One region of the Vibrio sp. SNU_ST1 genome, then DNA from elsewhere that is predicted to be linked to it. Evidence: riboswitches for the same ligand, from Rfam matches in the RefSeq annotation. Region 1 holds a riboswitch; the other holds the start of a gene.

What was found. Region 1 has a riboswitch for lysine ahead of Q5H80_RS09105 (Na+/H+ antiporter NhaC family protein). Riboswitches for the same ligand answer to the same signal wherever they lie in the genome.
Region 2: linked by a shared signal. The riboswitch ahead of lysC (lysine-sensitive aspartokinase 3) and the one ahead of Q5H80_RS09105 (Na+/H+ antiporter NhaC family protein) in region 1 are both predicted to bind lysine.

Annotation. Positions count from the first base shown of each region.
Region 1 covers NZ_CP130748.1:2,101,596-2,113,637, forward strand. The annotation lists gene hisD (histidinol dehydrogenase) at 1-352, opposite strand, end outside; gene hisG (ATP phosphoribosyltransferase) at 352-1,248, opposite strand; His leader region at 1,301-1,436, opposite strand; gene Q5H80_RS09105 (Na+/H+ antiporter NhaC family protein) at 1,626-3,218, opposite strand; lysine riboswitch at 3,331-3,508, opposite strand; gene Q5H80_RS09110 (H-NS family nucleoid-associated regulatory protein) at 3,886-4,296, shown strand; gene Q5H80_RS09115 (inosine/guanosine kinase) at 4,463-5,767, opposite strand; gene Q5H80_RS09120 (hypothetical protein) at 5,870-6,139, opposite strand; gene mnmA (tRNA 2-thiouridine(34) synthase MnmA) at 6,343-7,479, shown strand; gene hflD (high frequency lysogenization protein HflD) at 7,526-8,143, shown strand; gene purB (adenylosuccinate lyase) at 8,287-9,657, shown strand; gene htpX (protease HtpX) at 9,921-10,784, opposite strand; gene Q5H80_RS09145 (hypothetical protein) at 11,062-11,229, shown strand; gene Q5H80_RS09150 (LysR family transcriptional regulator) at 11,399-12,042, opposite strand, start outside.
Region 2 covers NZ_CP130748.1:301,253-313,294, forward strand. The annotation lists gene metH (methionine synthase) at 1-1,566, shown strand, start outside; gene lysC (lysine-sensitive aspartokinase 3) at 1,675-3,042, opposite strand; lysine riboswitch at 3,151-3,328, opposite strand; gene Q5H80_RS01440 (alanine--glyoxylate aminotransferase family protein) at 3,505-4,644, shown strand; gene Q5H80_RS01445 (PglL family O-oligosaccharyltransferase) at 4,749-6,512, opposite strand; gene uvrA (excinuclease ABC subunit UvrA) at 6,609-9,440, opposite strand; gene galU (UTP--glucose-1-phosphate uridylyltransferase GalU) at 9,590-10,462, opposite strand; gene Q5H80_RS01460 (LuxR C-terminal-related transcriptional regulator) at 10,617-11,264, opposite strand; gene Q5H80_RS01465 (single-stranded DNA-binding protein) at 11,543-12,042, shown strand, end outside.

The sequences.
Region 1 (12,042 bases):
GCTCACACACAACACCAGGTTGTGTTTCAACCTTAATTGGCTGTGGCTTTTGAGCTTCGTGAAACTTAGCAATGTTGCTGTAAGCTTGCTCCAACGCTTGCTTCATCTCTGGTGTTAGACGAGCACACGCCTCTTCGATCTCACCCGAACTAACTCGGATAGATTCTGGAGTCACACCATCGAACTTTTCAGTCAGTTCCTTAAGTGCGGCATCGCCTTCATTTCGTACTTTTGCAATAACATCAGAAACAGTCGCAGTGATGTTTGCACCTTCAGTAATAGCTGGACGCTCTAATACCGAGTCTTGCTGTGATTCACTTAAAGATTGCCAAACAACGGTTCTCATCGTCACTACCCCATCATTTTTTCGATTGGTAATACTAGAATCGAGCTTGCACCCAACTCTTTCAGCTGTTCCATTGTTTCCCAGAACAAGTTCTCTGTACTTACTAGGTGAACGGCAACTTTGTCTTTGTCTGTTGATAAAGGGAGAACCGTTGGATCTTCAGCACCAGGCAGTAGTGCTTTGATTTGCTCTAGCTGAGACGTTGGTGCGTGAAGCATGATGTACTTCGACTCTTTCGCTTGTTGAACACCCTGCATACGAGTCAGTAGCTTTTCAATCAGCGCGGTTTTGTCTGCATCGAAATCACCAACACGTTGAATCAGTGTTGCTTTAGATTGGAAGATAGCTTCTGCTTCTTTTAGGCCGTTTGCTTCTAGCGTTGCGCCTGTAGAAACTAAATCAGCGATAGCGTCTGCAAGGCCGGCACGAGGAGCGACTTCAACGGAGCCAGTTAGCATACAAGCGCTGAATTCAACACCCTGCTCATCCATGTAGGCTTTAAGTAGTTGTGGGTAGGTTGTCGCGATACGTTTACCCGCTAGATCTTGTGGGCCGTTGTATTCTTCATCTTTGTTAATCGCGATAGAAAGACGGCAACCACCAAAATCTAAGCGACGAAGTGTGCGAAAATCTGATGGTTCTTTTAGAGCGACACGGTCTAGGCGAACTTCTTCTAGTTCATTCTCACCGATAAAGCCAAGGTCAACCACACCATCCATGATAAGGCCTGGGATGTCGTCATCACGAACGAGTAACAAGTCGATTGGCATATTTAGTGAATGAACAACTAAGCGCTCACCCATGATGTTAAATTTCACACCACATTTTTTAAGTAGATCTTGGCACTCTTTACTTAAGCGACCTTTCTTTTGAATTGCGATTCTTAGGCGTTGTCTCTGCATTGCTATATCCCTGTGCAAATATTTGAATTTATTGATTATTTAAAGTGCTAAAACTAAAAAACCCTCGGAAGACTTTGTCGTCCCGAGGGTTTAAATCTAAATTCTTTGACTTAACCTCCGGGAGAATTCTAGCTCCCGGGTATACGTAAATCTCCCCGAAAGACTAGATAGGGTGATGATGGTGATGAATGTTCATTACTAATTTACGCATACTTATCAGCTCTTAGGTTGTTTGCTGTCTTGTCTCCACACTAACTAAGCTGACACCCTTTTTCAACCATTTATTCGAACTTTTTTCACGAAATTTAAAATTAAATTAACGAACACAAAAAAAGGGAGGCAAACGCCTCCCTTCTCATTATTCAATCAAATGATGATTAGCTTTTACATGTTGCTATCTTGCAACGAGAGAAATAAGCCAATGCAAAACATACCGCAACAAACGTTAGAGACGCTGCGCCAAATGCAATACCAGTTGATGATGTCATTCCTAGGGTGATGAAACCAATACACGATACGAACGCCACAGACAGCGCATAAGGGAGCTGAGTCGATACGTGGTCAATGTGATTACAACGCGCACCTGTAGAAGACAGAATCGTTGTATCTGAGATTGGAGAACAGTGGTCACCAAATACAGAACCCGCAAGAACCGCACTTAGCATAGGAAGAATTAGCGCGATGTCAGAGGCTGCAGCCATGTCACCAGCAATCGGTAGCATGATACCGAACGTACCCCAAGATGTACCTGTCGAGAACGCCATTAGGCCAGCAAGAAGGAACAAGATAACCGGTAGCCAGTGGTAATCGATGTTACCTGTTGCTAGAGAGGATAGGTACGAACCTGTTTTCATGTCGCCGATAACAGAACCGATCGTCCATGCAAATACAAGGATAAGGATAGCACCAAACATTGAGCTTGCACCAATCCACATTGTTCTTGCGATATCAACCATAGGCAGTTTCTGTTTGAATACCGTTGCTAGCGCGACGAGTAAACCAATAACACCACCGTAAACCAGAGACTTACCTACATCTGTATTTTCAAATGCACCAAGTAAGTTGAATGCTTGACCATCAGCAGTAAGCGCTTGGCCACCGGTGTAAAGCATTGCTGCAACCGTCGCTACGATTAACGCTACGATTGGCATAACGAGATCAGAAACAGAACCGTTTTCGCTCTCTTGAATATCTAGCTCTTCATTTAGATCGTGAGCTTGCTTTTGATCGTTGTCGCCTTCAAAGCCACGTCCTTGAGAGGCTTCGATCTCATGCTCTCGCATTTTGCCAACATCTAAACCAAACCACGCAACAGCAAACACCATTAATAGTGCAAACACAGCGTAGAAGTTCATTGGAATAAGACGAACGTAAGCACCCAGTGCAGAATACTCTGTCACACCGTGTGTCACTAAGATGCCACCAATGATAGTGATGATGTAAGCACCCCAGCTAGAAGCCGGCATGATCACACACATAGGAGCAGCAGTTGAATCTAGGATATAAGCTAGCTTAGCGCGAGATACGTAGAAGCGGTCAGTTACAGGGCGAGAAATCGCACCTACCGCTAAGCTGTTGAAGTAATCATCAACAAAGATGAATACACCTAAAAATGCAGCAAGTAGTTTTGAACCACGTTTGCTCTTAACACGAGACTGTGCCCACTCAGCGAATGCGCGAGTACCGCCAGATAGTGTTAATAATGCCGTTGTCATTCCAAGGATAATAAGGAAAGCAACGATGCTCATGTTCCAAGTGTTAATACCACCATCTTCGATGAAAACACCAGATACTTTAGTAAAGACGTAGCTAGCTGCGTTACCTACTGAGTAGTCAGCAAGTAGAATCGCACCCATTACGATACCGACACCCAAGGAAACTAATACACGGCGGGTAACAATAGCAAGAGTCAAGGCAACCAAGGGAGGAAGCAGCGATAAAGGCGATGTTGCAAAATCTATTAAATTCATGATCTTCAAAAACCAGTTTTTTATTTGGCTAGAGATCTACTGCAGATAAACTTGATACGGCTTATCAAGCTCATGTTGAACTAAGCGAAAGGGAAGTGAACACTTCACCCAACCCTACAGTAGCGCTCCATAGTTTAAAATTAAGACTATGGCAGTGTTGTACCTATTGAGCACAACCCCAGCAAATTGCTTAGATATACAATTTACTTCGGCAATTACACCTTTCATTTCCGTTCATTGGCATCACCCCAACGAAAACTACTCTTTATAATTGCACCTCTACGTGCGGTAACATTATTAACCGTGTAAACCAGAGTTTAACAACGGATTAACCAAAGCACCGCATCAGGTAGCCGCAATTGTACCCATCAAGAGCAACAATGCAACATATCATTCCGAGAAAAATAGCTTTTTGTTAATGAAGTAATCAATAGAAGAATAGTCAACTTTTACGGATTACTCCACTTAACACATATCAGATATCACCTGTTTTTTTTAAGATATTCTTAATAGTTATTATAAGTTCATTAGAGGTCTACCTTTTCATCTTAAAGCACTCGTCTCATTTTTTTATTTAAATAACTAATAGAAGAAATACTATTTGTTTTATTCTTAGGCTCTGTTTATTATTAGGAGGATTATTTAGTTTACCTTGATGGGAAATATCATGTCTGAATTAACAAAAACTCTATTAAATATCCGTAGCCTTCGTGCGTTCTCACGTGAATTAACTCTTGAGCAACTTGAAGAAGCGCTAGACAAGCTGACTATTGTTGTACAAGAACGTCAAGAGTCTGAAGCTGAAGAACGCGCAGCAAAAGCAGAGCAAGAAGCTAAGCTTTCTGCTATCGCAGAACAAATTGCAAAAGACGGAATCGATGTTGCCGATCTTATTGCTGCACTTTCTGGTGAAGCAAAATCTAAAACAACAAAATCTAAACGTGCTCCTCGCCCTGCGAAATACAAATACGTAGACGCGAATGGCGACGAGAAAACTTGGACAGGTCAAGGTCGTACGCCTTCAGCTATCCAAGAACAACTAGATGCTGGTAAATCTCTAGAAGAGTTTGCTCTTTAAGGCATCGAGTTTGCTAAGTGAATAATCAATAACCCACTAAGCAATAGAATTAATATTTAAGTCGACTAAAGTATTATTTACGGCTTCAATATATTCAGAAACAAAAAAGGCTCCTTTCGGAGCCTTTTTTATATTTCACTATTAGAATTATAAATCAAAAAATGCCTTATCTTTCCCAGTACGCTTCTTCTAGACTATCTTCTCTTTCAGGAAGGCCTCGAGATAATCGTGGCGAATGCTGAACTAATACTTCATAACTTGCGCGGTTTGAATATTTACAAACTTGTGAGAAAGAAGAATACGTCAAGAATGAATGCTGATGCTTACTTGAGTTAGGCACATTTTCTTTATGGTACTTATTAGCGGCCATATCATGTAATAGAGCTGACAACGCAGCATCACCGGCACCATTAGTATTCTTAATCTTTTCTGGACCGCCCATGTAAGGTGCGATATGCGAATAGATTTTCGTTGGATTTTCACATAAATTTTTATGTGCGGGACGGCTAAATTCATAACGGTTAAATTCAGCAATCGAGCCTGGTAACAACGGTAATGATGTTTCACGCTTCACTGCATCTTCAGTGTAACCCGCCATAAACAAGCCCACAGGGCCTGCTGTACATAGAACTAAGTCTACCCAATCGAGTGCTTTGTCTGAAGCAGCTAGAGGATCGCTTTCACCAGTTAATGCTTCAGCTTCGTCTTCGTTCATTGCAACAACGGTTACATGTTGTTCAAGGAAATCTTTCCAAAACTCGGGATCATCTTGAATAACGAATTTAGTACCAAGCGTTAAAACAACAGGTACATCGTATTTCTTCGCGTACTCAATAGCTTTCATTGTTGCTTCAGGCATAGGGTCACCTGGTTTACAACGAACTAAATACGCCGTTAATACTAAAGCAGAAGCACTTTTGAAAATTTTCTCAGGAATGCTTTCTGGTTTTAATTGATTCATTTGTCCTTCGCTAATTGCGAAAGTACGTTCACCATCTTCTGTAATTAATGCAAAGCAGCGACCAATTGCGCCATCTACCCCTTGTAAATGGTTCAGATCCATTCTGCTTGATGTATTACATAAATAGCGGTAACCGTAGCTACCAATTTTAATATCTTGGCTCATTACACCCAATAGTGTTGAACGGTCATCCGCCAATACTGAGTAGTTGTGTAATGTATTACCAATTGTGCCACCTGCGTATTCATTAGTAATCAGGCACTGTTCTTTTAATTCTTGATACAAGGATTCAGCAGCTTCATCACCGATAACCAGTGAATGTCCCTTACTTAAGCCGTATTTTTCGATTAGCTCAGAACTAACCTTTGCTTCAATATCCACCAAGGTTTGGTCAATACCGATAATATGGGTACGTGACATTCTTTTGCTCGTTTGAGCTTGGCTTACTAAAGGGTCACGAGCGTGAACAGGAAAATAGTGCTTTGATTTACGTTGTCCAGGGAATTTCATAGGGCTAGTCTAAGTCAAGGGGAAATAGGTGGCGGATTCTACCGCGCTATATTTAACGCGGCAATCTTTCAAACTATAGCAAACGTTTGCCAGGCTATTTTTTTATTCGCCTTCCATAAAGCTTAGATCAGGCAGCATCCCCAAATGCTCGGCGTAACGTTTTTGATTAAACTCTGCGCCGTTTTTCATTACATCAAATACTTCAACTGCCAGTGCACATGCCATCGCTGCAATTGCCTCTTCACGAGGCGTACCTGTCATCATTAAACGCATTAGCGTCTCTTTCACTTTTACTGGTTGTCCATCTTCAAGTTGGTTCTCGATAATCTCGATCAACTGTTCTTCTTGCATAAACTCATTTTGTTCAGACATTTTTTATCTCAGCTCTTGGATTTTGAGCGACTATGCCACATATAGATCTGACATCCTAGCGAGTCTCCTCGCGTTCATGCGATTCTCTAACGAAGTCAGCGCATTATTTGTGCAAATGAAACTGTGATTCCGGTCTCGGATCTGTCACGGTGTTTCTCTTTCTGTTAGAATCTGCGACCAAGTAATAGTAACGGTGTTTAGACATGTCAGATATCAGCTCTGGAAACAGCGAAAAGAAAGTAATTGTCGGTATGTCCGGCGGTGTAGATTCGTCAGTATCGGCGTATCTTCTTCAGCAACAAGGCTATCAGGTAGAAGGCCTTTTCATGAAAAACTGGGAAGAAGACGATAACGAAGAATACTGCACGGCAGCTGAAGACCTTGCTGATGCTCAAGCGGTATGTGACAAGTTAGGTATCCACCTTCACACTATCAACTTTGCAGCAGAGTACTGGGATAATGTATTCGAGTACTTTCTGGAAGAATACAAAGCGGGTCGTACACCGAACCCAGATATCCTTTGTAACAAAGAAATTAAATTCAAAGCATTCTTAGAGTTTGCGGATGAAGTATTAGACGCGGACTACATTGCTATGGGTCATTACGTTCGTCGTACTTTCCCAACTCAAGAAGAGCTAGACGCTGGTGCGAAGCCAGAAATGCTACGCGGCCTAGATGGCAATAAAGACCAAAGCTATTTCCTTTATACGCTAAGCTCAGATCAAGTGGCACGCAGCCTATTCCCTGTGGGTGAATTAGAGAAGCCAGAAGTACGACGTATTGCTGAAGAGCAAGACTTGATCACTGCGAAAAAGAAAGATTCAACAGGCATCTGCTTTATTGGTGAGCGCAAGTTCACTGAGTTTTTAGGCAAATACCTACCCGCTCAACCGGGAAACATCGAAACACCAGAAGGCCAAGTTATTGGGCAACACCAAGGCTTGATGTACCACACGCTAGGCCAACGTAAAGGCCTGCATATCGGTGGCACCAAAGGTGGCGGCGGTAATGAAGAACCATGGTTTGTTGGTGAAAAAGATCTTAAACGTAACGTTCTGATCGCGGTGCAAGGTAAAGACCACCCTCTTTTAAAATCAGAAGGTTTGATCGCTTCTCAACTTCATTGGGTTAATCGCACACCAATTACTGAAGTTATGACGTGCACGGTAAAAACACGTTACCGTCAGACCGATATTCCTTGTACAATCATTCCAATTGATGATGAGAACATTAAGGTTATTTTTGACGAACCACAAATTGCGGTGACCCCAGGTCAATCAGCAGTGTTCTACCTAGACGAGGTATGTCTTGGTGGTGGTATCATTGAAAAGCGCATCTAACCAATAAACGAACGACAAACAATAGAAGACAACTAGGAGTTACTACGTGGCTAATACACTTTATGACCGTACTATTGCTTTCGCTGGAATTTGCCAAGCTGTGGCTTTGGTTCAACAAGTAGCGAAAGACGGCCATTGTGATAAAGATGCCTTCGAAGCTTCACTCAGTGCCATTTTAAACACCAATCCAGCGAACACCGTGGGTGTCTTTGGACGTGAAGCGAACCTAAAGCTTGGTCTTGAGTGCTTAGTAAAAGGTATCGATAGTACTCCAGCTGGTAGCGATATTACGCGCTACATCATCAGCTTGATGGCACTTGAGCGTAAGCTATCTTCTCGTAACGACTCTATGTCTCAGCTTGGCGATCGTATTCAAACTGCAGAACGTCAAACTGAACACTTTGATCTGTTTGACGAGCAAATGGTCAGCAACCTAGCCAGTATCTACCTTGATATTGTAAGCCCTATCGGCCCGCGTATTCAGGTTTCTGGTACGCCAGCTGTACTTCAACAGACGTCGAGCCAGCATAAGGTTCGCGCTCTGCTGCTATCAGGAATTCGAAGCGCTGTGTTATGGCGTCAAGTTGGCGGTAAACGTCGCCACCTTATATTCGGTCGAAAGAAGATGATCGAGCAGGCTCAAATCCTACTAGCTCGCATGTGATTTATTAGCTCGCGCATCGTCGCGAGCTTGTTTTTTGTACCAACACAACCCTCACGCAAACGATTGCGCAATGTGCGTGACAATTGAGATTGTTACTGGTATAAACCTCTCAAAATTTAGAAAACTCAATTCAGGAGAACATCATGGAACTGTCAGCATTGACTGCTGTTTCACCAGTAGACGGCCGTTACGGAAGCAAGACTGTTGCATTACGCAGCATCTTTAGTGAGTTTGGCCTACTAAAGTACCGCTCTATCGTTGAAGTTCGTTGGTTACAAAAGCTTGCAGCTACAGATGCAATCAAAGAAGTACCAGCGTTCAGTACAGAAGCTAACCAGTTTCTTGATGAACTAGCTGCTAACTTCAGTGAAGAAGATGCTCTGCGTATCAAAGAGATCGAGCGCACGACTAACCACGACGTTAAAGCAGTTGAGTACTTCTTGAAAGAGAAAGTTGCTGGCGTTCCTGAACTTCACGCTGTAAACGAATTTATTCACTTTGCATGTACGTCTGAAGACATCAACAACACATCTCACGCGCTTATGCTTAAAGAAGCTCGTGACACAGTGATTCTTCCAGAAATCCGTAACGTAATTGATGCTATCAAAGCACTTGCGAACGAGTACCGTGACATTCCATTACTGTCTCGTACACACGGTCAGCCTGCTTCTCCTTCTACTATGGGTAAAGAGATGGCTAACGTTGCGTACCGTATGGAACGTCAATACAAGCAAATCGAAAACGTTGAGATCCTAGCGAAAATCAACGGTGCTGTAGGTAACTACAACGCACACCTTTCTGCATACCCAGAAGTTGAATGGCACCAGTTCAGCGAAGAGTTCATCACTGAATCTCTTGGCGTAACTTGGAACCCGTACACAACTCAAATCGAACCTCACGATTACATCGCTGAGCTATTCGATGCTGTTGCTCGTTTCAACACTATCCTTCTAGACTTCGACCGTGACGTTTGGGGCTACATCGCTCTTGGTCACTTCAAGCAGAAGACTATTGCTGGCGAAATCGGTTCTTCTACAATGCCGCATAAAGTTAACCCAATTGACTTCGAAAACTCTGAAGGCAACCTTGGTCTAGCAAACGCAGTATTCAGCCACCTTGCACAAAAACTTCCAGTTTCTCGCTGGCAGCGTGACCTTACTGACTCTACGGTTCTTCGTAACCTAGGTGTTGGTGTTGGCTACGCTATCATTGCATACACTTCGACTCTGAAAGGTATTAGCAAGCTAGAAGTTAACCGTGATGCGCTACTTGCTGAGCTAGACAAAAACTGGGAAGTACTAGCTGAACCCGTACAAACAGTAATGCGTCGTTACGGCATCGAGAAGCCATACGAGAAGCTAAAAGAGCTAACTCGTGGTAAACGTGTAGATGGCGAAGGCATGCGTGCATTCATCGACGGCCTTGAAATCCCTGCAGACGAGAAAGTTCGCCTGAAAGAGATGACTCCAGCGAACTACATCGGTCAAGCAATCGAGCTTACTGACAAGCTGTAAGATTCAAAGTTCGAATCAAAAAATAAACTAAGGCTTCCCATGTGGAAGCCTTTTTGTTGCGTAGAACAAATGTCTCGAACAGTAGCGCCCTAGGTAAAGCAACAACAATGAATCAAATCTGACTTATCCTACTCACCTCCCCCATTCAAATACTGCAAACCACATTAGACAAACATTCTTAAACGCTAAGATCAAAAAAGGCCTCCCGAAGGAAGCCTTTAGAATACATATTGCCGCTTAACGACAGTAGCTTGTGTTAGATATTACATGTTACGTAGAGAAGCAATACGCTTATCTAGCGGCGGGTGGCTCATTAGAAGCTCAGTTAGAGACTTCTTACCGTTGATACCAAACGCCATCATAGAACCTTCTAGTTGTGGCTCATGGCTCACCTTAAGACGCTCTAGCGCTGCAATCATCTTCTCTTTACCTACCAAGTGCGCAGCACCTGCATCGGCATGGAACTCACGATGACGGCTGTACCACATCGTAATGAAGCTCGCTAGGAAACCAAATACCAGTTCCAGCACCATAGATACACCGAAGTACACCATCATGTTGCTACCACCCTCTTCTTCATTGTCATTCGACGCAACAATGTTGGCGATGAAACGAGATAGGAAGATAACGAATGTGTTCACTACACCTTGCATCAGCGTCATGGTCACCATATCACCGTTCGCGATATGGCTAACTTCATGCGCTAATACCGCTTCAGCTTCATCACGCGTCATGTTGTGTAGCAGACCCGTAGAGACTGCTACTAATGAATCATTACGCTTAGCGCCCGTCGCAAATGCGTTGATGTCTGGCGAGTCGTAAATTGCCACTGTTGGCATACCAATGCCAACTTGTTGAGACTGACGGCTTACCGTCTCCATCAACCAATGTTCTGTTTCGTTACGTGGACTTTCAATGACCATGCCGCCTACCGATCGTAGCGCCATTTTCTTTGACATCATCAACGAAATGAATGAGCCGCCAAAACCAAATACTGCAGCCATCACCAATAGGCCTGATAGGCTACCAGGTTGCATACCTGTAACTGCGTATACAATATTAAGAACAACACTTAGTACCAATACAACCGCTAGGTTGGTTGCAAGGAACAACATTACTCGCTTCATTACTTATCTCCGCATGAAAGCTGTTTTTATAAAACTTATTATTATAGACAAGGCAGACAGCAATTTATTCCAACCTTGAAGACTTATCCTTACTTATACATATAGTCTTAGATTAAGAAAACAAGGTTAAGCATTAAATTGCAACATTTGATTACGAGACCATATTCGACTTACCCCTAGTCTATTAGACCTAAGTCGTATGGTGTCGGTATAACAATCCGTTTACAGTGGCTTCAGATGATTTATTGGCTAGTCCATGTACAAAAAGGGAAGAATCATGGTTGAAGGTACTAACACTCAAATGGCTATCGATTTACTGTGCTGTCACCTAGGGATTACTGAAGAAGAAGCAAAAAAGCAGATTGGGATCCTAACTCCACAAGCGGCACAGACAAAAATCACAGAAACACAACAAGCACTGATGGGACTTACCAAAGAACACTAACCCATAGCGACTTGTTCAAAGGCCAGTTGTTTATAAACTTATGGCCAAAAGGCTTAACATAGCAAAAGGGCTGCAATCGCAGCTCTTTTCTTGTTGTTAAAACTCTATATTGACTAACTGACAACACCTCAATCTTCCTTACAAGGCCGATGATCGATGGCCTACACCACTATTGAAAATACCGTTTAGCCAGCACAGCACACTCTTCACAAAGCGCTTTAATAAATGGGTCACGTTCTAGCTCAACAGTATGAAACAAACTAAAAGGCACTTTCAAATCGTTACAAAGCAAGCTCGTCTCTTTCTTTTGTACCCCTCCATTCCGCACGCCATTTTCTGCCGTATGATTAGGAAGCAATGCCCACCCTTGCTCTTGAAGCAATTGAATAATGAGATCGCTACTGCTCACAACGCGCGTGCTATAAGAGAAAGCTTTTATCACTCCCCCTGCTTTTAAGGCATTTTCACTCAAATATTGAGTCTCCAACTGCACATCTTCGAGGTCAAAACTTGCTTTAGTCGCTAATCTAGAATTCGATCCAACATATAACCCATAATCGACATAACCAAGGTGTTGAAAATAGGCAGGGAACGTCAATGAAATTGAACCTCTTGTTGGGAAGAAAGCAAAGTCTAACTCTGCGCTTTTCAAATCCTCTAGCCCAATTTCACGGTTTCTTGCTAGCCAATTAATACTGACCAATGGAAAAGATGTTGCTGCCCATAACTCTAGGCATTTCAAAAAATCAAAAGGAAAATCAGTGTCATAGCCGATATTGAAATGTGTTCTCGAATCGGTAAATAAAAACTTAC
Region 2 (12,042 bases), 1.4 Mb from region 1:
GTTGGTGACCTCTTTGGTGAAGGTAAGATGTTCCTTCCTCAAGTGGTGAAATCTGCCCGTGTTATGAAGCAAGCGGTAGCCCATCTAGAACCATTTATTAATGCAACCAAAGATGTTGGTGCGACTAACGGAAAAATATTACTTGCGACCGTAAAAGGCGATGTTCACGATATTGGTAAAAACATTGTGGGCGTTGTCTTGCAGTGTAATAACTACGACATTATCGATTTAGGAGTGATGGTTTCATGTGAAAAAATCCTTAAGGTCGCTAAGGAAGAGAACGTCGATATCATTGGCCTTTCGGGTTTGATCACTCCTTCACTGGATGAGATGGTTCATGTGGCTAAAGAGATGGAGAGACAAGGCTTTAAACTGCCTCTTCTTATTGGTGGAGCTACGACATCTAAAGCGCATACAGCCGTTAAGATTGAACAGAACTACTCTGAACCTGTGGTCTACGTAAACAATGCTTCACGTGCGGTGGGTGTATGTACCTCATTGCTATCTAAAGAGTTGAAGCCTGCCTTTGTTGAGACGTTGGATATTGATTACGACCGTGTGCGAGATCAGCACAATCGTAAGAAACCACGTACTAAGCCTGTTACGCTTGAACGCGCTCGTGCTAATAAAGTGGCGATTGATTGGAGAGCTTATACGCCGCCGGCACCCGCTAAGCCGGGAGTACACATATTCAATGATTTTGATGTCGCGACTTTACGCCAGTACATAGACTGGACGCCATTCTTTATGACATGGTCGCTAGTCGGAAAGTACCCTGCAATCCTTGAACATGAAGAAGTGGGTGAAGAAGCAAAACGTTTATTCAAAGATGCCAATGATTTACTGGACCGCGTAGAGAAAGATAAGTTGCTCGAAGCGCGTGGTATGTGTGCCATGTTCCCTGCGAACAGTGTTGGTGATGATATTGAGGTATATACCGATGAATCTCGTACTGAAGTTCTAAAGGTTCTACACAACCTTCGTCAGCAAACCGAAAAGCCCAAAGGATTCAACTACTGTTTGTCTGATTACATCGCTCCAAAAGAAAGCGGGAAAGCGGACTGGATTGGCGGTTTTGCCGTAACGGGGGGGATTGGTGAACGTGAATTGGCTGATGAATACAAAGCCAATGGCGATGATTACAATGCCATCATGATTCAAGCGGTTGCTGACCGATTGGCTGAAGCGTTCGCGGAGTATCTGCATAAAGAAGTGAGAAAGGATATTTGGGGTTACTCGCCAGATGAGGACTTGTCTAACGACGATTTGATTCGAGAGAAATACCAAGGTATTCGTCCTGCTCCGGGTTACCCTGCTTGCCCAGAGCATACTGAGAAAGGCACGTTGTGGGAGTTGATGGACGTTGAAAAAGCAATCGACATGTCGCTAACCACGAGTTACGCAATGTGGCCAGGTGCTTCAGTGTCTGGTATGTATTTTTCACATCCTGACGCCCGATACTTTGCGATTGCACAAATTCAACAGGATCAAGTGGATAGCTATGCTGACCGTAAAGGTTGGGATATGTTAGAAGCTGAGAAGTGGTTAGGTCCGAACATTAACTAGTTTGAATCTATGACGGGTTTTGATTCGTAAAAATAAAAAAGGGTTGCTTAAGAGCAACCCTTTTTGTATCTGCGTTTGGTAGTTTTAAATTAATCGAGAAACCATTTTTTATTCAAACAGTTCTTGATGCAGTTTTTGAATCGCTAACTTAGACACAGGTTCATCTAGCAAGAAGCATAGGTTATGTGGGCTTGCTCCGTAACAAATCATACGTAGGTTGAAATCTTCTAGAGTACCGAACACCTGCTTAGCATAGCCTTTGCTTTCACTCATGTTATTGCCAATAAGAGCAACAAGGCATAGGTCGTGCTCAATATCTACGGAACACAACTCTTCAAGCTCAAGGCGAGCGGCTTCAGGTAACTGAGGAGCACCACCAGATGTATCTGTTTGATCGAGGGTCAGTGAGACACTGATCTCTGAGGTGGTGATAAGGTCGACAGAGATCTTATGTTTAGCAAGGATCTCGAATACCTTCGCCAAAAAGCCATAAGCATGGAACATATTCGCGCTACGAAGCGTAACCATGGTTTGGTTGCAACGTAGAGCAAGCGCTCTGAATAGAGGTGAGCTCTCTACTTGCTGGCGAATCCAAGTCCCACCGAGCTCTGGTGCTTTAGAAGAGCCGACAAAGACAGGGATTTGGTGGCGTAGTGCAGGTACTAGAGTCGAAGGGTGTAAGATTTTCGCGCCAAAGTTTGCCATTTCTGATGCTTCGCTGAAACTGATCTCTGGGATAGGAGATGCTTTCGATGCGATGCGAGGATCTGTGGTGTAAATGCCCGGAACATCAGTCCATATTTCTAAACCAATAGCTTGTACTGATTCGGCAATCAGTGCTGCAGAATAATCACTGCCACCACGGCCTAAAGTCGTGGTGTTACCTTCGTTATCAGCACCGATAAAACCTTGGGTAACGACAACTTGCTGTTGGCACAGTGGAATCAGTTTCTGTTGCGCTAGAGCGGCAATATCTTCTAGCTGTGGCTCTGCTTTACCGAAGTCATCATTAGTGCGCATCACTTCTCTGATATCAAAACGAACGGCAGGTGTGCCACGTTCACGGATGATTTGAGCCAAGATGTGTGTCGACATCAACTCGCCACATGCGACAAGGTGATCGGTCAGCTTTGTGCTGATTTGGAATGATGCTGCTTCGGCTGCACTCGCAATATCATCGAGAATGCTATGAACCTCCTTCTCGATACAGTTCGGATCGGCTAACTGAGCTAGAATCGTATTATGAATGTCGGTTAACTGTGTGACTAGTTCTTGGCGACGAGTTTTATCTTGAACCCCATTCGCGAGTTCAACAAGTAGGTTAGTAACGCCTGAGCACGCGCTGCTCACGACTAGTTTCGTATTCGAGTTATTTTCAATAATGGAAGCACAACGGCTCATTGCTTCAAAGTTGGCAACACTTGTTCCACCAAACTTAGCGACATTAAAAGAACCAGCTACATTAGATGCACTCACGATATATCTCCCACGATTTCCTAAAATAAAATTACGGTTGGGTAATCCAACGTCCGATGTTGTTCGAAGAGAGTTTTAGAGCAAAAAGAGAGGAATTATTAGAATAGTAACCTCAGAAGCTCTTCACCATATAGAAATGGTGACAGTTGACGGGATTCAGCCCGCTCAACCGATAATAAAGGTCCTGCATCCTTTTATTATCTCGGCACTGCTCCCCATAAATGTTTTGTATTGGAAATGCGGTTCCACAAAACACCTGCCTGGGCAGTGCTCCTCTTCTGCTAGATAGCCATTTCATTGAACGTGTTTGCGGTAACAATGTCAATTCGTAACTTGAGATAATTGAAAAATAATTTTAACAATTATGTGACACTGGTTTGACCTCAATACTTATGGCTAATTGCTGAGGTAATCAATTTGCTTTAGGGTGGATTGTTCACAACATTAACGTAAGGGATGTACATGTCTAATTTAACACTCACTACTGCTATTGATAGCTTTTATCCGCCACACCGAACGTTAATGGGACCGGGGCCTTCAGACATTTCACCTCAAGTTTTACAGGCCTTAAGCCGTCCAACCATTGGTCACCTAGATCCGCTATTTATTGCGATGATGGATGAGCTTAAACAGCTTCTCAAATACGCTTTTCAGACGGAAAACGAATTTACGATTGCCGTTTCTGCACCAGGCAGTGCAGGTATGGAAACCTGTTTTGTTAACTTGATTGAGCCCGGTGAGAAGGTGATTGTTTGTCGCAATGGCGTTTTTGGTGAGCGTATGCGAGAAAATGTTGTGCGTTGTGGTGGAGAAGCGATCCTTGTCGATGACGAGTGGGGCAAATCCGTTTCTGTTGAAAAGGTAGAAAAGGCATTGGCTGAAAACCCTGATGCAGTTGCTGTCGCATTTGTGCATGCCGAGACGTCTACTGGAGCGTTATCGGATGCTCAAGCGATTTCAGCGGTAGCTCGTCAGTTTGATGCGTTGTCGATTGTGGATGCGGTGACATCATTAGGTGGTGTGCCATTGTTAGTTGATGAATGGCAGCTTGATGCGGCTTACTCTGGCAGTCAGAAGTGTCTGTCTTGTGTACCTGGTTTATCTCCAGTGACGTTCTCTCAACGAGCTGTTGATAAAATGAAAGCACGTCAAATTCCCGTACAAAGCTGGTTTTTGGATCAGAGCTTGGTATTAGGTTATTGGAGTGGAGAAGGTAAGCGTAGCTATCACCACACTGCGCCTGTGAACAGCCTATATGCTCTGCATGAGTCGTTGGTTTTGTTAAAAAATGAAGGCCTAGATAATGCGTGGTCTCGTCACTATGCGATGCACCAAGAACTTAAAGCTGGCGTAGAAGCTTTGGGGTTGGAATTTGTGGTTGCTGAAGAGAGTCGCTTACCTCAATTGAATGCGCTTTACTTCCCTGAAGGGATTGATGAAGCCAAAATAAGAACGCAGCTGTTAGAAGAGTATAATCTTGAAATCGGTGCTGGGCTGGGCTCTCTGGCTGGGAAGGCTTGGCGCATTGGTTTAATGGGTTATGGCGCTCGAAAAGAGAATGTCGCTTTGTGCTTAAAAGCGTTACAAGACGTTTTAAAATAACGGTAATAAATTGAAGTTTAAAAGAAAAGCGCACGAGAGATCGTGCGCTTTTTTGTGCCTAACCGAAAGGTCAAAAATGGTGCTTTAGTTCCGAGAGCTAAACATCACTCAGCAGACGACAGGTTATCTTCTGCTTGTAATACTTTTTTATACTGAACCTTTGAAAAGTCTCGACCTGGGAACAAGAAGCTCGCTTCACTGCGAATTTGTTCTGCCTTGCTGTGATCTCCTAATCCTTGATACGCGAGAATCAAGTTGCTGTAGAAAGCAGGTCTTGGCTTACTCTTTATGATCTCTAACGACCAATCTATATAAGGTTGGATCAGGCTAGGATCTGCTTTATAAAGGCCGATATTTAGATAGGTACTGTACACGTCCCAATCATAGCGATCTTTCCATACGACGGGGTTCGTTACCTGCTTAAGAATGTCCGGGTTTTTCGGCTTAGACATTTCAAATTTAGTGAGTACATAATTGGTGTGTAAGGCACTCAGCATATAAAAGCTCACCAAAATAGGAACGACTAAGCTCGATACTCTAAATAGGGTTTTACTGACGATACTAAACGGCTGTTGGTAGTGACGAGAAGCTCGTTGATCGACCCAGTAAATCAAAATGATAAAGGTTATCCAATGAATCGCCGAGTGGTAAAAAGGATACTCAAGCTGAGAATGTAAGAGTATCGGTATGAACAGTGCAAGCAGTGCTAGACGTGTTCCTTTCGCTGAGTTAACTATGCGTGACATCACCAATACCGCAGCAATCAAGATACCGATAATTGGTACAATTCCACCTTCTACTCCCCAAAACAGGAACTCATTGTGTGGGTGATCCATTGAAGGAAGGCCGGGATGATAATTTGAGTTAAGTTGATGCTGGCGAGCCGTGTATAGCGTGTATTCGGATTCGAATTTTCCGTAGCCATAACCGGTAAATGGTTTTTCTATCATCATATCGAGCGCTTGTGGAAAGGTATAAGCTCGTGGACTTTCTAAGTTAGTTCTCTTACTTGCGAGGCTATCAGTTGCACTAAGGCTGATAACCGAAAAAGCGACGACGATACCGACGAGCACTGATGCACACCATCCGTAGAAGCGTTTCTTGGTCGAGAATTTGTAAAGGTAAGGCAGAATGCAGACAAACCCGATTACGGCAGCCAACCATCCTGTACGTGATGCGATGATGATCAGCAAAGGTACGGTTAAGGTTGGTGTCAGGTATAGTAAGAACGACTCGCTAATTTTGTGATTATATTTAGCGGGTTGCCTTGTTAAAAGATAAGCTGACAGCACAAAACCAGTAGCAAGAAAGCTTGCCATTACATTGGGTTGTTGGAATATCCCATATGGTTGGTTTGCAGCAGTGTTGTAGCTAAATAAGTTGCCAGGTTCTAAGAAGAAATATTGGACATAGCCAAATAGTGCTTGTATGACAACAGCAAGCACAATGAACCACAACATGCGCTGCTTGTGCTTATTGCTGAACTTAAATTGTTGCAGCACGATGAATAATGCCAAGCCCGCCCACAATCCAAGTAAGCGCCCTGACGAACCTTGAAAAGCGGCGTTGCTGTATAAAATCGGCAGTGTGAGTATGATGCAGCTTATCAACAAGCCAATCGTTAATTTGGAATACTTGAGTACTCGGTTAGTAGCAAGTTGGTAGAAGCCAATCGCCAACGTAAAGCTAAGGGCTAACCAAGTGGTTGGATTAAAAGATAAAGCAAGGCCTGAGCCTCCAGGGTTAGGCATGAAAAAATGCATGGCTAATAAGAATACAACAGCTAGAGAGACCAGAAATGCTTTATTGAGTGGTAGCTTAGTTACCTGATTTTCTAGTTGGGTACCGCTAGTGTGTATTGTTGCCATAAATCCCTAACCTTATAAAAACAGAGCTTGTTCCTTCTGAAAAAAGCTCTGTTACTTTAACATTTTTCTGTCTGCTCGCAGGACGCTATTTTACACCTACTTCAAATTTAACATAGGCTTAAGGAAGCGAGCCGTATGCGAACCTTCGACTAACGCCACATCTTCAGGTGTGCCTTCTGCAACAATCTCACCACCACCTTGGCCTCCTTCTGGGCCTAAATCTAAGATCCAATCAGCCGTTTTAACGACATCTAAGTTATGCTCAATCACGACAACCGTATTACCGTGATCGCGCAGTCTATGTAATACCGTTAACAACTGCTGGATATCGTGGAAATGAAGACCTGTTGTTGGTTCATCAAGAATGTATAAGGTTTTTCCAGTGTCTCGCTTCGATAGCTCACGCGCTAATTTAACACGCTGGGCTTCACCACCAGATAAAGTTGTCGCTGCTTGCCCTAAGCGAATGTAAGAGAGGCCCACATCCATTAAGGTTTGCAGCTTACGAGCAATAACAGGCACCGGGTTGAAGTATTCTCGAGCATCTTCCACAGTCATCTCTAGAACTTCGTCAATGGTTTTACCCTTGTATCGAACTTCTAGAGTTTCACGGTTATAGCGTTTACCTTTACATACATCACACGGTACATACACATCAGGTAAGAAGTGCATCTCCACTTTGATGACACCGTCTCCCTGACACGCTTCACAGCGACCACCACGAACGTTAAAGCTGAATCGACCTGGCTTGTAGCCGCGAGAACGTGATTCCTGAGTACCTGCGAATAACTCACGGATAGGGGTGAAAATCCCTGTATAAGTTGCAGGGTTTGATCTTGGTGTTCGGCCAATAGGGCTTTGGTCTATGTCGATCACCTTATCAAAATGTTCTAACCCTTTAATCTTTTTGTGCTGCGCGGGAACTGCAGTTGTTGCACCGTTTAATTGAGTGTGGGCGACTTTAAAGAAGGTATCATTAATTAGTGTAGACTTACCTGACCCCGATACACCCGTAATACAGCTGAACAAGCCTACAGGGATCGTCGCGGTGACATTCTTTAGGTTGTTCCCTGTCGCGCCAACGATCTCGACGACCTTTTTCTTGTCGATAGGCGTTCTTTGTTTTGGTATCGCAATTTCTTTGGCTCCGCTCAGGTATTGCCCTGTCAAAGAGTTCGGGTTTTCGATGATGTCTTGCATGGTGCCTTCTGCGACCACGTGTCCACCATGCACACCCGCACCTGGGCCGATATCGATAACATGGTCAGCACAACGGATTGCGTCTTCATCATGTTCAACAACAAGCACCGTATTACCTAAATCTCTGAGGTGAACCAAAGTTTGCAGTAGACGTTCATTATCGCGCTGGTGGAGGCCAATCGATGGCTCATCTAGCACATACATGACACCAACTAAACCGGCACCAATTTGGCTCGCCAAACGAATCCTTTGCGCTTCACCACCAGACAGAGTCTCGGCACTGCGTGATAGGTTAAGGTAGTTCAAACCAACGTTAACTAAGAAATGCAGACGATCATTGATCTCTTTCATCACTTTATCAGCGATTTGCCCACGCTGGCCGCTAAGCGATAAGTTTTGGAAAAATTCTAGTGCATCAGCAATGCTGAGCTGAACGATTTCTGGCAGTGTGGTATCGCCAATGAAGACATTTCGAGCTTCTAATCTTAAACGAGTGCCATCACAGCTAGAACATGATTTGGTTGATATGTACTTGGCAAGATCTTCACGCACAGCGCTAGATTCAGTATCGCGGTAACGACGTTCTAATGTATTTAAGATGCCTTCAAATGGATGACGCTTGACTCGAATATCACCTCTGTCATTGATGTATTTGAATTCTACTTCAGTACGACCTGAACCTTTAAGAATGATCTCTTGAGTCTTTTTCGGTAGAGAATTAAATGGCGCATATAGATCAAAACCATAATGGTCTGACAGCGATGTCAGCATTTGGAAATAGTAATAATTTTTCTGATCCCAGCCTTTAATCGCACCTTCTGCAATACTTAGGTTCTCATCTAAAATTACTCTGCTTGGATCAAAGTATTGTTGAACACCAAGACCATCACACGTACTACAGGCACCTGCCGGGTTATTAAATGAGAATAGGCGAGGCTCAAGCTCTTGCATGCTGTAACCACATTTTGGACAAGCAAAATTAGCCGAGAACACGATCTCTTCTTGTTCTTTATCATCCATCCAACCGACAACTGCGATACCACCAGATAGCTCTAATGTCGTCTCGAACGATTCTGCTAAACGTTGTTGAAGATCTGGGCGAACCTTGAATCTGTCTACCACTACTTCAATGGTGTGCTTCTTGTGCAGTTCCAATGTTGGAGGATCGGACAGATCACAGGTCTCGCCATCAATACGAGCTCGAATAAAACCTTGTGCGGCTAGGTTTTCCAGTGTCTTTACATGCTCACCTTTACGTTCTTTGACTATCGGAGCCAGTAGCATCATCTTTGAACCAGCAGGCAGTCCTAAGACTTTATCGACCATTTGGCTGATGGTTTGTGCTGCAAGAGGGGTGTTATGATCTGGACAGCGAGGTTCGCCGACACGAGCATAAAGTAGCCTTAGATAATCATAGACTTCAGTGATAGTACCAACAGTTGAACGAGGGTTGTGAGAGGTCGATTTTTGTTCGATGGAGATGGCTGGAGATAAACCTTCGATGTGGTCGACATCGGGTTTTTCCATGAGAGATAGAAATTGACGAGCATAGGCCGACAAAGACTCAACATAACGACGTTGACCTTCTGCGTAGAGGGTATCAAACGCAAGTGACGACTTTCCTGAACCTGATAATCCGGTGATAACCGTCAGCTTATCACGAGGTATGGTTAGGTTAATGTCTTTGAGGTTATGCGTACGAGCGCCTCTAATTTCTATTTTATCCATCTCAACTGACCATGTAATTTTAAGTGGCTAAAGTATTACATAGAGTGAGATTTGTGCAAAGTTTTACTGGATAAAAAAACAGTAAACAAAAAGGGTGACTCAAAGAGCCACCCTTTCTACCAATTTAAACGTTGGTTATTAACCCGTTGTCACGCTTCTTTCTTTGTTGAGTGTTTACCTAGTTCGATTTGCTTTTGGTCTTTTTTGTATAGATTTTCAAAGCAGTAGTTTGTTGCTTCGATATAACCTTCAACACTACCACAGTCAAAACGCTGGCCTTTAAATTTGTAAGCTAACACACAGCCTGCTTTTGCTTGTTTTAGCAAAGCATCAGTGATCTGGATTTCACCACCTTTACCTGGTTCAGTCTGTTCGATAAGCTCAAAGATATCTGGAGTCAGAATGTAGCGGCCAATGATCGCTAGGTTGCTTGGTGCAGTACCTGGTTCTGGCTTTTCTACCATATCATCGACACGGAACAGGTCATCTTTGATCATCTCGCCAGAGATAACACCGTATTTGTGAGTCTCTTCTTCAGGAACTTCTTGTACTGCCACAATTGAACAGCGGAATTGCTTGTATAAAGCAACCATTTGAGCCAGTACACCTTGCTGTTCGTTCACACAAAGGTCATCAGCAAGCACAACTGCGAATGGTTCATCACCCACAAGCTCACGACCAGTTAAGATAGCATGACCTAGACCTTTCATTTCGCGTTGACGAATGTAGGTGAAGTTTGCTGCTTCAATCGTCTCACGAATATTGATCAGCAAGTCTTCTTTATTGGTACCGCTAATTTGGTGCTCAAGCTCGTAGTTCTTATCAAAGTGATCCATCAATGAGTGCTTACCACGGCCAGTAACAATGCACATACCATCCATACCTGCTTCGATGGCTTCTTCAACGCCGTATTCAATCAGAGGTTTGTTCACAACAGGCATCATTTCTTTAGGCATTGATTTAGTTGCTGGTAGGAAGCGTGTACCGTAGCCAGCTGCCGGGAAAAGGCACTTTTTGATCATGATAAGACCCTTTATCTATAATAATTATTGATTCAACTGATTTGTTGATATTTCTGAGGGCAACTCTAGCATATGTTATGTCGAAAATTCAGCAACAATACCTATGATTACTCGAGCTTCCCTCATAATTATTGTCAGATTCGAGACGGAGCGATTATGCAAGCAAGTTTTGGTTTGCCCACGCAATAGCTTGGACTCTATTTTTCACCGCTAACTTACGGAATATTTGATAGAGGTGGGATTTGACCGTGAATTCGCTAATGAAAAGGTCATCGGCTATTTGAGTATTTGATGATCCTGATTGAAGGCAGCGAATTACTTGGATTTCACGAATAGTTAAATCAACATTGGTTGGGGTCGTATTGGTATTGACCATATTACGATAATAAAACAGCAGCTGATTAGTCACCTTTCTTGGTAACCAATTATCACCATCGATCACTTCTTGAAGACCACGAGCAATCTTGTCCTTTTGATCTGTGTTGTAAAAGAGTCCTTTTAATACCCCGTAGGTTAGCAGCTCAGAGGTAGGAAGTTGTTGAGGAACATTGAATAAGATTATCTCATGATTCTTCCACATCACGGGTAGGTTAGGACAGATAGCCAGTAGCTGTGTAACCTCTTTGTAATCAACAAGCAGGATACGATTACTCTGCTTCCTATCAACCAGCATCAATTCACCGGGCGTCATTTTGTAGAGAATAATGGATAAATGTTTTTCTATTTCTTTGACGTGTAGGTAGGTGTCACTCGGGTCGATGCACAGAAAGTGCAAAGTGCGAGCGTATCGAGATTTTTTCATTGAAATTCCATGTTTAGGTTGGGTTAGGTTTCACGTTGTCATGCACGATTTGACTTCTCTAGCGCCGCTGTTGTGACTTGCGTTGAATATCAATTCCCAAAGTAAATGAGTGGTTTGTAAGTGGAAGAAAAAGCAACATCGCTCTGAATATCATGATTTGTTACGTTTTTAATCTTTGTAGTGAGGAGAGAATAGGAATGCGATTTATCACTGCAGAAAAGCATGCTATTCTTGTGCGCTAAAATTTTCTGAGACTATGAATTTAGACGGAGCAAATCATGGCTAGCCGTGGAGTTAACAAAGTTATATTAGTGGGTAACCTAGGTAATGACCCTGAAATTCGTTACATGCCAAATGGCGGCGCAGTAGCGAACATTACCATTGCAACGTCAGAGTCATGGCGTGATAAAGCAACTGGCGAACAGCGTGAAAAAACAGAATGGCACCGTGTTGCTCTGTTTGGCAAGTTGGCGGAAGTTGCAGGTGAGTACCTACGTAAAGGTTCTCAAGTTTACATTGAAGGTCAACTTCAAACGCGTAAATGGCAAGATCAAAGCGGTCAAGACCGTTACACAACAGAAGTTGTTGTTCAAGGCTTCAACGGTGTAATGCAAATGCTTGGCGGTCGTGCTCAAGGCGGTGCTCCTGCCCAAGGTGGTATGGGTAACAACCAACAGCAAGGTAGTTGGGGGCAGCCACAGCAGCCACAACAACAGCAGCAGCCACAACAACAATACAGTGCGCCAGCTCAACAGCAGCCGAAAGCACCTCAGCAGGC